4 regions of the Stutzerimonas sp. VN223-3 genome follow, and region 4 is predicted to be linked to each of the others. Evidence: predicted binding sites of a transcription regulator. Region 4 holds the regulator's gene; each other region holds the start of a gene.
The links. The regulator FliA, encoded in region 4, starts transcription of late flagellar genes. The targets are predictions, from matches to a motif close to CTAAAGTTTNNNNNNNNNNNGCCGNTAA.
Positions count from the first base shown of each region.

Region 1: the regulator FliA is predicted to act here: its motif matches at 1,718-1,745, upstream of D7241_RS02295 (methyl-accepting chemotaxis protein).
Region 2: the regulator FliA is predicted to act here: its motif matches at 1,639-1,666, upstream of D7241_RS09570 (methyl-accepting chemotaxis protein).
Region 3: the regulator FliA is predicted to act here: its motif matches at 1,409-1,436, upstream of D7241_RS16445 (methyl-accepting chemotaxis protein).

Region 1 is NZ_RBEC01000001.1:492,517-495,651, reverse strand. Features, by position in the region: gene D7241_RS02305 (ankyrin repeat domain-containing protein) at 1-240, shown strand, start outside; gene D7241_RS02300 (MFS transporter) at 416-1,639, shown strand; gene D7241_RS02295 (methyl-accepting chemotaxis protein) at 1,779-3,135, shown strand, end outside.
Region 2 is NZ_RBEC01000002.1:160,745-163,879, reverse strand. Features, by position in the region: gene D7241_RS09575 (3-hydroxyacyl-CoA dehydrogenase) at 80-1,597, shown strand; gene D7241_RS09570 (methyl-accepting chemotaxis protein) at 1,765-3,135, shown strand, end outside.
Region 3 is NZ_RBEC01000003.1:139,657-142,791, forward strand. Features, by position in the region: gene D7241_RS16445 (methyl-accepting chemotaxis protein) at 1-1,373, opposite strand, end outside; gene D7241_RS16450 (ABC transporter ATP-binding protein) at 1,536-3,135, opposite strand, start outside.
Region 4 is NZ_RBEC01000001.1:805,193-808,327, forward strand. Features, by position in the region: gene flhF (flagellar biosynthesis protein FlhF) at 1-394, shown strand, start outside; gene fleN (flagellar synthesis regulator FleN) at 486-1,313, shown strand; gene fliA (RNA polymerase sigma factor FliA) at 1,331-2,056, shown strand; gene D7241_RS03740 (chemotaxis response regulator CheY) at 2,175-2,549, shown strand; gene D7241_RS03745 (protein phosphatase CheZ) at 2,570-3,135, shown strand, end outside.

The sequences.
Region 1 (3,135 bases), 310 kb from region 4:
AGCCTGGACATGGTCAAGCTGCTGATTGAACAGGGTGCAGATGTCGAGGGCGCCTCGCCCGATGGCAAGACCGCGTTGATGATTGCCGCCATGTTCAACCGCACCGAAATAGTCGAATACCTGATCGCCCACGGTGCCGATCCGCATGCGACAGATATCAACGGCGCCACGCCGCTGGCCGCCGCAGCAATGATGGGTGCTGCCGATACGCATGCGCTGTTGAACAGCATCGGCAGCTGACCCACACGGATTACCATATTTGCCGCGGGTCACGCAGAACAATAACCCGCGGCGGCGTTGAACCATCGCGCCATACTCCGATCTTTGTGACTGCCCCGACAGCAGGTAGCTCTCCCCTTCCGGCCGTCTGAACGGGATAATCCCGCGCTTTCTTCTGCAACCTCCGAGGTCGATCATGACGGCGTATGCCAACCCGCCAACGCAGCGCTTTTCGCCGCGCGCCATTCTGCTGATCGAACTGGCACTGGCCATGGGTGGATTCGCCATTGGTACCGGCGAGTTCGCCATCATGGGATTGATGCCCAATGTTGCCCTAGGCCTGGGGATCAGCGAGCCGCAGGTCGGCAACGTGATCAGCACCTACGCGCTGGGCGTGGTGGTTGGCGCACCATTGCTGGCGATCCTCGGGGCGCGCATGTTTCGGCGGCATCTGCTGTTGCTGCTGATGACTTTTTTCGCGCTGGGCAACTTCGCCAGCGCCTTGGCACCGGATTACCACTCGCTGATGCTGTTCCGCTTCATTGCCGGCCTGCCGCACGGCGCCTATTTCGGTGTGGCGATGCTGGTGGCCGCCTCGATGGTGGCGCCGGATCAGCGCGCCAAGGCAGTTAGCCGCGTACTGGCCGGGCTGACCATCGCCATGCTGATCGGCAACCCCACCGCGACCTGGCTGGGGCAGTGGCTGAGCTGGCGCTGGGCGTTCGGCCTGGTGGGTCTGATCGCCCTGTTGACGGTGCTGCTGGTGGCGATCTTCCTGCCGCTCAACCGCGACGAACCACGCAACAACCCGATGCGCGAGTTGCGTGACTTCAACCGCAAGCAGGTGTGGCTGGCACTGGCGATCAGCTCTGTCGGATTTGCCGGCATGTTCTGCGTGTTCGCCTATCTGGCACCGACGCTGCTAGAGGTCACCGGCGTCAGCGAAAACTGGATCCCGGTAGGGCTGGCGGCTTTCGGCCTGGGCGGCATCATCGGCAACCTGTTTGGCGGCTGGCTGTTCGACCGGTTGCGCTTCAAGGCGATTCCCTTGTTGCTGCTCTGGAGCATCGCAGTGCTGCTGGTGTTCCCCTTCGCTGCCCACTCGCTGTGGGCCATCCTGCCGGCCGCCTTTGCCGTCGGCACCATGGTCTCGCTGTCGCCTGCGCTGCAGACGCATCTGATGGATGTCGCCGCCGATGCGCAGACGCTGGCAGCAGCGTCCAACCACGCCGCCTTCAATATCGCCAACGCGCTGGGTCCGTGGCTTGGCGGCCTGGCGATCACCGCCGGCCTCGGCTGGACCTCCACCGGCTACATCGGTGCCGCCACTGGCGCAGTCGGCCTGCTGGTGTTCTGGTGGGCGTGGACAGCGCAAGACGACCGTGCGAGTGCCAGCACACCGGCTGGCGCCTGCGATTGACCGATGCCGAAGAAATGTGACGGATAGCTTACTGCCAAGACGGCCTATCCGTTCCCGCGAAATATTTTTAACGCAGCGCTTAATTTTTCCAGACCCCGGCCGCTGTACTGGACCTTGTTTTCCAGACCGGCCCTTGCTGATGCATCTCTCCCTGAAACAGAAAATGATTCTTCTGGCGCTGCTGCCTGTGTTGCTGCTCGCGCTGGTGTTGTGTGGCGGGACGGCGAAAATCCTCGCCGACCGTGCCGAAGCCGAGATCGCCGACAGGCGTGAAAGCTTGATGGCACAGAGTAAAAAGGAGCTCAAAGGCTACGTTGAGGTAGCGCTCACGGCCATCGCTGACCTCTATGAAAACTCGCCCAGCGGCGACATGGCCTCACGCGCACAAGCCATCGAGCGCCTGTCACGCATCAAGTTCGATGAGAACGGCTACTTCTACGGTCACGACTCGAACATCATTCGGCTATTTCGTGGCACCAACCCGGACGGTGTCGGTACCAGCATGAAGGATCGTCGCGATCAGCAAGGCATGCTGATCAATACCGAGCTAGTGCGAGCCGCGAAGGACGGCAGTCATTACCTGCGGTACTTTTCATCGATGCCAGGCAAAGACAGCGTGCTGCTGCCGAAGCTGTCTTACAACTACTATCTGCCGAAGTGGGATCTGGCCATCGGCACCTCGATCAACATCGACAGTATCGACGCCGAGCTGGAGCAGATTCAGACGCAGATCGATGAGCGAATCGAGGCCATCGTGACCAGCACGCTAATTCTGGCTGTCATCATGCTGGCGGTGCTTGGCCTCGTGGGGTTGGCACTGAGCAACTCGATCGTGCGACCGATTCAGCGCATCAAGGACAACCTCGACGATATCGCTGCCGGCGAAGGCGACCTGACCCACCGGTTGCAGATCACCAGCCAGGACGAAGTAGGCGAACTGGCGTCTTCGTTCAACCGCTTCGTCGAAAAGATTCACGGCATGGTCAGTCAGATGGTCGAGGTGACCACTCAACTGACTCAGCTGGTTGGCGAGGTGGCGGAGCAGGCGCGGCGCTCCGAAGCTGCCATGGCGCAGCAGCGTCAGGAAACCGATCAGGTCGCGACCGCCATTCATGAAATGTCCGCCGCTGCGCAGGAAGTGGCGCAGAGCGCGCAGAATGCCGCCAGCGCGGCGCAGCAGACCGATCAGGAAGGCCAGGACGCCAAACGCGTCGTCGACATCAGCGTTCAGCGTATTCATGCCCTGGTGCAGGACATCCGCGAGAGCGGCGCATCCATCGACAATTTGCGCGAGGACGTGGACTCGATCGTCAATGTGCTGGGCGTGATCCGCTCGATTGCCGACCAGACCAATCTGCTGGCGCTCAATGCGGCCATCGAGGCGGCACGTGCCGGTGAGGCCGGTCGCGGCTTTGCCGTGGTGGCGGACGAAGTTCGTGCGCTGGCCAGCCGGACTCAGCAGAGCACCCAGGAAATCCAAGGCATGATCGACCGCC
Region 2 (3,135 bases), on a different contig from region 4:
GTGCGAAATATCACTTCTAATAACAACCCAAGACAGACGTACCCAAGACAGACGCAACGCATCCATTGAGGAGGTTCGCATGTTTTCCCGTATTGGCATTATCGGCGCCGGCGCCATGGGGCGCGGCATCGCGCAATTGTTTGCCAGCGCTGGGCAGCAGGTCTGGTTGTATGACAGTCGTCCCGACGCCATCGAGCAGGCGTTGCAATTCAACCGGGAGCTGCTTGAACGCAGCGTTGCCAAGGGGCGATTGAGTGCTGACGAGCTATCGGCAATTCAGAAACGCATGCAGCCGGCCCATCAACTGGCTGAGTTGTCTGGCTGCGACCTGCTCATCGAAGCTATCGTCGAAAATCTCGAGGCGAAGCAGAGCCTGTTCGTCGAGCTGGAAAGCCTGATCGCCGCCGACGCCGTGCTTGCAACCAATACCTCGTCGTTATCGGTGACCCGCATCGCCAGCGCCTGTACGCGTCCCGAGCGGGTGGCCGGCTTCCACTTCTTCAATCCGGTGACGTTGATGAAGCTCGTCGAGGTGGTCCGCGGCGAGCGCACCGAGCCGATGGTCATCGAGCGGCTGGTCCAGCTGGCCGAGCATGCCGGACATTTCCCGGCAATCACTCCCGACACTCCCGGTTTTCTCGTCAACCATGCCGGTCGCGCCTATGGCACCGAGGCCCAGCGGATTCTCAGCGAGGGCATCGCTACCCCGGAGCAGATCGATCGAATCCTGCGCGACGGTCCGGGTTTCCGCATGGGGCCGTTCGAGCTGTTCGATCTGACCGGCCTGGACATCTCCCATGCCGTGATGGAGTCGGTGCACGACCAGTTCTATTACGACCCGCGCTACACCCCGTCCTATCTCGCTGCGCAACGGGTTGCAGCGGGTTTGCTCGGACGCAAGACCGGTCAGGGTTTCTATCGTTATCAGGATGGCCAGCAGATTCGCTCGCCGGAACCCCGCTTCGAGCCGGTGAGCATCGATAGACCGTTCTGGCTCGACAGCATCGAGCCCGAGCTCCGCGGGCGCGTCGGTGCGCTCTTGCAGCAAGCCGGCGCCGTGCTCGAAGACGGCGCGGAACCATCGGACCAGGCCATCTGCTTGATCACGCCATTGGGTGAGGACGCCAGCAACTGCGTCGAGCGATTGGCGCTCCCGGCGGTGCGCACCATTGCGCTGGACTCGTTCAGCGATTTCGATAAGCGCCGCGTACTGATGCGTCAGCCAGCACTCGACCCGGCGCTGGAAGCACAGGCACGTCAGGCGCTGGGTGCCGATGGCGTACCGGTGGAAGTGATCAATGACTCGCCGGGCTTCGTCAGCCAGCGAATCGTCGCCAGCATCGTCAATCTTGGCTGCGAAATTGCGCAGAAGGGTATCGCCTCGCCGGATACGCTCGATCGCGCCGTGCAGCTTGCGCTGGGTTATCCGAAGGGGCCGCTGGGGTTTGCCGAGCACTACAGTCCGGCGCGAATCCTCACCATCCTGGAAGCCATGCAGGCCTGTTACGGCAACGAACCACGCTATCGACCGAGCCCTTGGTTACGACGGCGCGTGCAGCTCGGCCTGCCGCTGGCTGCGCCGGATCTGCCGCGCTGACGCCAAGATGTCAGCGCGGGAATTCTGTGAAAACGGAGGGATTTAAGCTTCACAGTATGCTGCCGCTAACTCGGTAAGCCCGGCCATTTGCCACTAATGAGCTACTGTTCATTGGTAGCGAGATGGTTACAAAAACCGTGTTACCGGATGACAACAAGAGGCCACCGATGCGCCCTGCCTTCCGTCTTTATCCCAAGGCCTGTCTGATCCACGCGGCGGCGTTGCTGGGACTGCTGCTGTTTTATAGATGGATGGAGCTGCCGTTCTACCTGACGGCAGTCTCGATTCTGCTGCTCGGCCTGTGGCCCTGGCTAGGTCCGTGGCGCCACCAGGCCTGCGAGCTGACGAATGATGGTTCTGATACTCAGAGCTCTAACGACCTGAGCAAAAACCTTTCGCGACACACATGCCACAACGCACTGGCCGCCGCTCAGGTGTCTTTCAGTGCCGAGCAGCTCGCCGTACGTCTGCAATCCCAGCTAGCAGCGATCAGCGAAATCGCCAGCGGCGCCGAGGCGATGACCGCAACCGAGCAAGACAGTGCCGCCCGCGCGCGGCAAGCCTTGGAAGCGGCCGAAGCGGTACGGCGCAGCAGCGACAGCGGGCGTGCAGGACTGCAGCACGCGATCGAACGCATGCAACAGCTCAGCGCGCAGACCGAAGCCAGCCGCGGATTGCTCGACGGGCTTTCGGCGCGTACCGAAGAGATCCGTCGAATCACCGATGTGATTCAGTCCATCGCCAGTCAGACCAACCTGCTCGCGCTCAATGCCGCCATCGAGGCGGCGCGTGCCGGCGACGCTGGGCGTGGCTTTGCGGTCGTGGCCGACGAGGTGCGCAATCTGGCCGGCCGCACCAGCAGCGCCACCGAAGAAGTCGGACGGATGGTCAGCGATATCGGTGAACAAAGCGCTGCGGTGGTCAGCCATATCCAGAAGCAGGCCAGCGAGCTCGACGAAGCCGCAGCGCAGATAGCCCAGACCGGAACCCAGCTCACCGGCATCGCCGACCTGGCCGGGAATGTCGAAACCCAGGTGGCGGAAATCACCTCAGGCACCACGAGCAATCATGACCGATTAGCTCAGCTATTTGTCGCACTGGACCAGCTGCGCGGCGACGCCCTCGAAAGCGAGACTCAGACTCGCCAACTGGAGCAGGCGGCCGAGAAACTCGTCGGTCAGGCCGAAGCCGTCAGCGAACAGCTCGCCGAAGTGCAACTCGACGACTATCACCAGCACATTTTCGACTTGGCGCGTGAGGGCTCGGCAGCCATCAGTGCGCGCTTCGAGGCCGATCTGGACGCCGGTCGGCTGACGATCGATGACCTCTTTGACCGCAATTACCAGGCGCAGCCCGGCACCAATCCGACTCGATATCACACGCGCTTCGACCGCTACGCTGACGAAGTTCTGCCGGCCGTCCAGGAACCTCTGCTTGGGCGTAACGATGCGCTGGTTTACGCCATCGCCACCACGCCGGGCGGCTACGTGCCGACCCACAATCGCGCCTTCAGCCAGCCGCCGGTTGGCGACCCGGCG
Region 3 (3,135 bases), on a different contig from region 4:
AGGCTGTCGATCTGGCCGATTGCTTCCTTGACGACTAGGTCGCCTTGACGGGCCTGTTGGTCAGCCTGACGAGCGGCGAGCGATGCCTGCTCGGCGTTCTGTGCCACTTCCTGCACTGTCGCGGCCATTTCATGCATCGCGGTGGCGACCTGATCGGTCTCCTCACGCTGCTTTTGCACCCCGGAGCTGGTCTGCGCGGTGACCGCCGACAGCTGCTCGGCCGCTGTGGCGATTTGCCCGACGCCGCTTCCGATACGGCCAATCAGGGTACGCAGGCTCTGGGTCATGTCGCACATGGCTTGTTGTAACTGCCCCAGTTCATCACGCCGGGTAGTCTTCTGCGACTGAGTCAGATCGCCTTCGGCAACCCGCTGCGCCAACTGCACGGTGTAGCGCAGGGGAACGACGATCATGCGGGAGATCGCAGTGGCCGCCGCCAGACCAATGACGATAGCCAGGGCGGTGATGACGGCGAGTAGCAAGTATGCGTTGCGGCGCTGATCCTGCATCGCTTCGTTGGCATCGGCCAAGGCTTGGTTGGCGGTATCGAGGATACGCTGTGCCTGGTCGATCATGGCCTGTTCCGATGTGATCCGTTCAGTCCGGTTGCGGCGGAACTCGGCAAACGCCTGCTCATAGTTGGCAAGAGCAGATAGCGCGCCGTCCATCGTGGTCTTCTGCTCGTCGTTGAGCCAGGTTTTCAAGCTATTGCCGATGGTGGTCACGTCACCGTAGACCTCGTTCCAGCTGTCTACCGCCGCCTGGGTGTTGTCGCCGAGGAAAATATTTTCGAACGTGCGCAGATCGAGAATGCGCTTGGTCAGACCAGACGCGGCTTCGGCGATCGTCAGCGGATCACTGCCCTTGAGATGGTCACCTTCCAGCCGCAATACCCGCACCGCGTCGTACATATCCAATTCGATGTACTCGAATTCCTCGCGACTGGCCTGCGCCGCATCGGCCATGCGCTTACGCAATTCCGCACCTCTGCCGATCAGCAGGCCATATTCGGTGAACTCTCCGGCATATACGGCCGCATCACTGCGGATCTGCTGCAGGAGCTCCTGCTCCTCGGCGGAAGAATTGTCAGCGAGTTCGTCCAGTTTCTTATTGAGCTTGTCGAGCGTATCGCGCAACGCCGTTGCAGAGTCTTCGCTACGGGTCAGGGCGTAATCGCGTTCCTGACCGCGCGCCCTGAGGATCTCGGCGTTGATACTGGACAGCTGGTTCGTCTGATACGAGCGGCTCACGATCGAATCCACGGCGTAGAAGCCGGTTCCGGCGACTCCCAGGGTCAGCAACAGCACCATGGCAAAGCCGAGCAGCAGCTTCTTGCCCACGGAAAGGTTGGCGAATATATCGACGGACTGCATCAGAGAATTCCTAGAAAAAAGTAAGCACGCTTATGGAGTCGGCAGGTCGCGACCAAAGTTGAGTGCGAAAAGCGGAACAATTAAACAGGGCATGGTGGCCGTTAGCCAGCGATCAATCTAAAGAGTTGGAGGGGGCGCACATCAAGAGCGAAAAAGGCCGCGTCAATGTTGCTGTAAATGCCCGTAAAGCTTGGCGTAGAGCCCGCCGTCGGCAATCAGCTGCTGATGATCACCTTGTTCGGCGATGCGTCCATCGTCGAATACCAATACCCGATCGGCCTGCTTAACCGCAGACAGACGGTGGGCGATGATCAAGGTCGTGCGGCCCTGAAGGAAACGGTTCAAACCCTGATGCAGGGCATATTCGGTGGCGGCATCCAGGGCGGATGTTGCCTCGTCGAGAATTACTACCTTGGGCTCGGCCAATACCATCCGTGCAACCGCCAAGCGTTGTCGCTGGCCGCCCGACAGGCGCACTCCCGAACGTCCGACGATACTGTCCAGCCCGGCCGGCAATTGCCGAATCGTGTCGGCCAACTGGGCGATCTCCAACGCCTGCCAGCAGGCTTTATCGTCCCGCTCCCGCCCCATCAACAGGTTGGCGCGTACCGTGTCGTTGAACAATGCGGGCTGTTGCAGCACCACCGCGACATTGTCGCGTACGGTGCTCAGGCCGATCTCTTCCAGCGCCACGCCGGCAAAGCGAATCTGCCCCGCCTGCGGCTGATATAGGCCCAGCAACAACTGCACCAGCGTGCTCTTGCCGCCACCGCTGGCACCAACGATGGCAACTTTTTCACCCGCCGCGATCGACAGATCCAGGCCTTCCAACACGGGTTCATCCTGATAAGAGAATCGCAGCCCGCAAACGTCGATATCCACCGTGTCTCGCCCCGCGAATGGGTCGTTGCCGCCGGCGTACTGCGGCTCGTCGGCACGCGCCAGCAATTGATTGATGCGGCTGAGCGCGCCGCCGGCAGCATAGAAGGCGTACTGTAGATTCAGCAGCTGCTCCACCGGCCCGATCATGAACCACAGGTAGCTGAACACCGCCAGCATCTGGCCGATCGACAGATCGGATAACAGCACTGTGAGCATTGCCGCCGCCCGGAAAATATCGATGCCGAACTGAAACAGCAGTCCACTGGCGCGGTTGGAGGCATCGGTCTTCCACTGCGAGGCCACGGCATAGTCACGTACCTCCCGGGCGCGCAGGCCTAGGCGCCCGAGAAAATACCCCTGGCGGTTGCCGGCGCGTACTTCCTGAATCGCATCCAGGGTCTCGGTCAGCGCCTGGGTAAACAGCGAAGTGCTGTCATTTTCCAACTTCTTCAGATGCTTGACGCGTTTGCCCAGCTGCACCGTGGCGTAGATCACCAGCGGGTTGAACAACAGGATCAGCAGTGCCAATTGCCAGTGCATCCAGAGCAGAATCGCCGCCGTACCGGCGATTGAAAGCAGTGCCACCAAGAAACGACTAAGCGTCTCGCCGATGAATTTATCGATGGTTTCCAGATCGGTGACCAAGTGCGCAGCGACCGTACCACCGCCGAGGCTTTCATATTCGCTGAGGGCGATACGCTTGAGCCGCTCGATCAGCCTTATACGGATGCGATAGACCAGATCCTTCGACAGCCGAGCGAACAAGCGCGCCTGCAGAACGTTGAAGATCAGCGCTGAAGCCCGCAGGAGCAGCGTTGCGCAGAGCATCAGCCCGATGTAGCCAATTGCCGTTTGCCAGCCCGTCGGCAGAAATCTGTCC
Region 4 (3,135 bases):
TGCGGGCGACCCGATGATGCGTATGCAGCTCGAAGCGCTGGCTGATCGTGGTATCAAATCGAAGAATTATCTGGTGCTGCCGGCAACCAGTCAGAGCCAGGTGCTCAAAGCGACATGGCATAACTATCGCCGCTGTGGGCTGGCTGGCTGCATTCTGACTAAACTGGATGAGGCGGGAAGCCTGGGTGATGTGCTTGGTCTCACGATCAGCCAGCATTTGCCCATCGCGTACCTCGCCGATGGGCCGCGCATCCCAGATGATCTGCATCTGCCGCGCAGCCATCAGCTGGTCAGCCGTGCGGTAAGCCTGCAGTCCGAAGAGACTCCCAGCGAAGAGACCATGGCCGATATGTTCTCCGGGCTGTACAACGGTTCTTCACGGAAGGTCGGATGAACGCTTTGCTCCGTGACACAGACAAAGAAGACGCGTTCGGGCTGAACGCATCGATGGCCTCAGGGCCCCAGCAAGATATAGGCGTTTGAAAATGGGTATTCATCCCGTACAGGTTATTGCCGTGACTGGCGGCAAGGGTGGCGTCGGCAAGACCAATGTGTCGGTCAATCTGGCGCTGGCGCTGGCCGACCTCGGTCGCCGGGTGGTGTTGCTTGATGCCGACCTTGGGCTGGCCAATGTCGACGTGCTGCTAGGGTTGGCTACCAAGCGCACGTTGGCCGACGTCATTGCTGGCGAATGCGATCTGCGTGATGTGCTGATTCAGGGGCCGGGCGGCATTCGCATAGTGCCCGCGGCTTCGGGAACCCAGAGCATGGTGCAGCTATCCACGTTGCAGCACTCCGGGCTGATACAGGCGTTTAGCGACATTGGTCACGATATCGACGTGCTGATTATCGACACCGCAGCGGGTATTGGCGATGGCGTCGTGAGTTTCGTTCGCGCCGCGCAGGAAGTGCTGCTAGTCGTGACTGACGAGCCGACGTCCATTACCGATGCCTATGCGTTGATCAAGCTGCTCAATCGCGACTACGGCATCAGTCGCTTTCGTGTGCTGGCTAACATGGCACACGCTCCGCAGGAAGGCCGGAACCTGTTCGCCAAGCTGACCAAAGTGACCGAGCGGTTCCTCGACGTGGCGCTGCAGTACGTCGGCGCGATTCCTTACGACGAGGCGGTGCGCAAGGCAGTACAGAAACAACGTGCCGTCTACGAGGCCTATCCGCGAGCTAAGTGTTCGCTGGCGTTCAAGGCCATCGCGCAGAAGATCGATACCTGGCCGCTGCCGGCAACGCCGCGGGGCCATCTGGAGTTCTTTGTGGAGCGCCTTGTCAGGCCCGCCACAGAGCCTAACGACTGACAGTGGCTGGACTCGGTATGTATTACAACAAAGCTCAGGCAAAAGACTCGCAGTATCAGCTCATCGATCAATACGCACCGTTAGTCAAACGCATCGCTTATCACCTCCTGGCGCGTTTGCCGGCGAGTGTGCAGGTGGATGACCTGATGCAGGCGGGCATGATCGGTCTACTGGAGGCGTCAAAAAAATACGATTCCGGCAAAGGCGCGAGCTTCGAGACTTACGCTGGAATTCGCATTCGTGGCGCGATGCTCGACGAGGTCCGTAAGGGCGACTGGGCACCGCGTTCGGTTCACCGTAACTCGCGCATGGTCAGCGAAGCGATTCGGGCAATTGAAGCCAAAACAGGCCGCGACGCTAAAGATCAAGAAGTTGCGGCCGAACTTAAATTGAGTCTCGATGAGTACTACGGCATTCTGGGCGACACCTTGGGTAGTCGCTTGTTCAGCTTCGATGATTTACTTCAGGAAGGCGAACATGGGGAATTTGGGGAGGATGCCGCCAGTGCGCATCCGGAGCCGTCCCGGGATCTTGAAGACGAGCGTTTTCAACAGGCGCTGGCCGAGGCCATCGGAAACCTGCCCGAACGTGAAAAGCTGGTGCTTTCGTTGTATTACGACGAAGAGTTGAATCTGAAGGAGATCGGCCAGGTGTTGGGCGTCAGCGAATCACGGGTGAGCCAGTTGCATAGTCAGTGCGCGGCGCGCCTGCGTGCTCGCCTTGGTGAGTGGCGCGCCCGTTAACGGCCGGTTCGCAAAAAAAGCATTAGAGGCCCTTACGAGCTTCATTCATGAGGCCCGCAACAGACCGTGAGCAGGTTCTGGGGATTTCGGGATTACGGAGGTGTACTTGGACAAGAACATGAAAATTCTCATCGTCGATGACTTCTCGACCATGAGACGGATCATTAAGAATCTGCTGCGCGATCTGGGCTTCACCAATACCGCTGAGGCGGATGACGGCACGACCGCGCTGCCCATGTTAAAGAGCGGGAGTTTCGACTTCCTCGTCACCGATTGGAACATGCCCGGGATGAGCGGCATCGATCTGCTTCGAGCTGTGCGCGCCGACGATCGCCTGAAGCACCTTCCGGTGTTGATGGTCACCGCCGAAGCGAAGCGCGACCAGATTATCGAGGCCGCGCAGGCAGGCGTAAACGGTTATGTGGTCAAGCCATTCACGGCTCAAGTGCTCAAAGAAAAGATTGAAAAAATCTTCGAGCGCGTCAACGGCTGAAGTAACGCCGCGAGGGCACTATGACGCAAGCAGAACAAAGCCTGGCAGAGTTCGAAGCGACTCTGAGGGCTCATGCACCTCAGCTGATCGAAAGTCTGCAGCAGGGCCGCTTCGATGAAGCGGCGCAGATGTTCAATGAGCTCAACCAGGCCCGTAGTCACGGGCTCTATCAGGAAGTCGGCAAGCTCACCCGCGAGCTGCATAACGCCATCGTAAAGCTGGAGATGGATACGTGCGCCACTGGCGGTGACCCGTCACCGATCACTGACGCTACCGACCGGCTTTCGTATGTCGTGGAAATGACCGAGAAAGCGGCCAATCGCACTATGGATCTGGTCGAAGAGTCAGCGCCTTTAGTGAACTACGTAAGCTATGAAGCCCAGAGCCTGACCGCTGATTGGCAGCGCTTCATGCGCCGTGACATGAATGCCGAGCAGTTCCGCGATCTGGTCAAGCGCATCGATCAATTCCTCCAGCGCACCATGAACGATGGCAGTCAGCTGTCGCAAAATCTCAGCGAAATAATGCTGGCCCAGGATTTTCAGGACCTGACAGGCCAGGTGATCAAGCGGGTAACCCGTCTGAT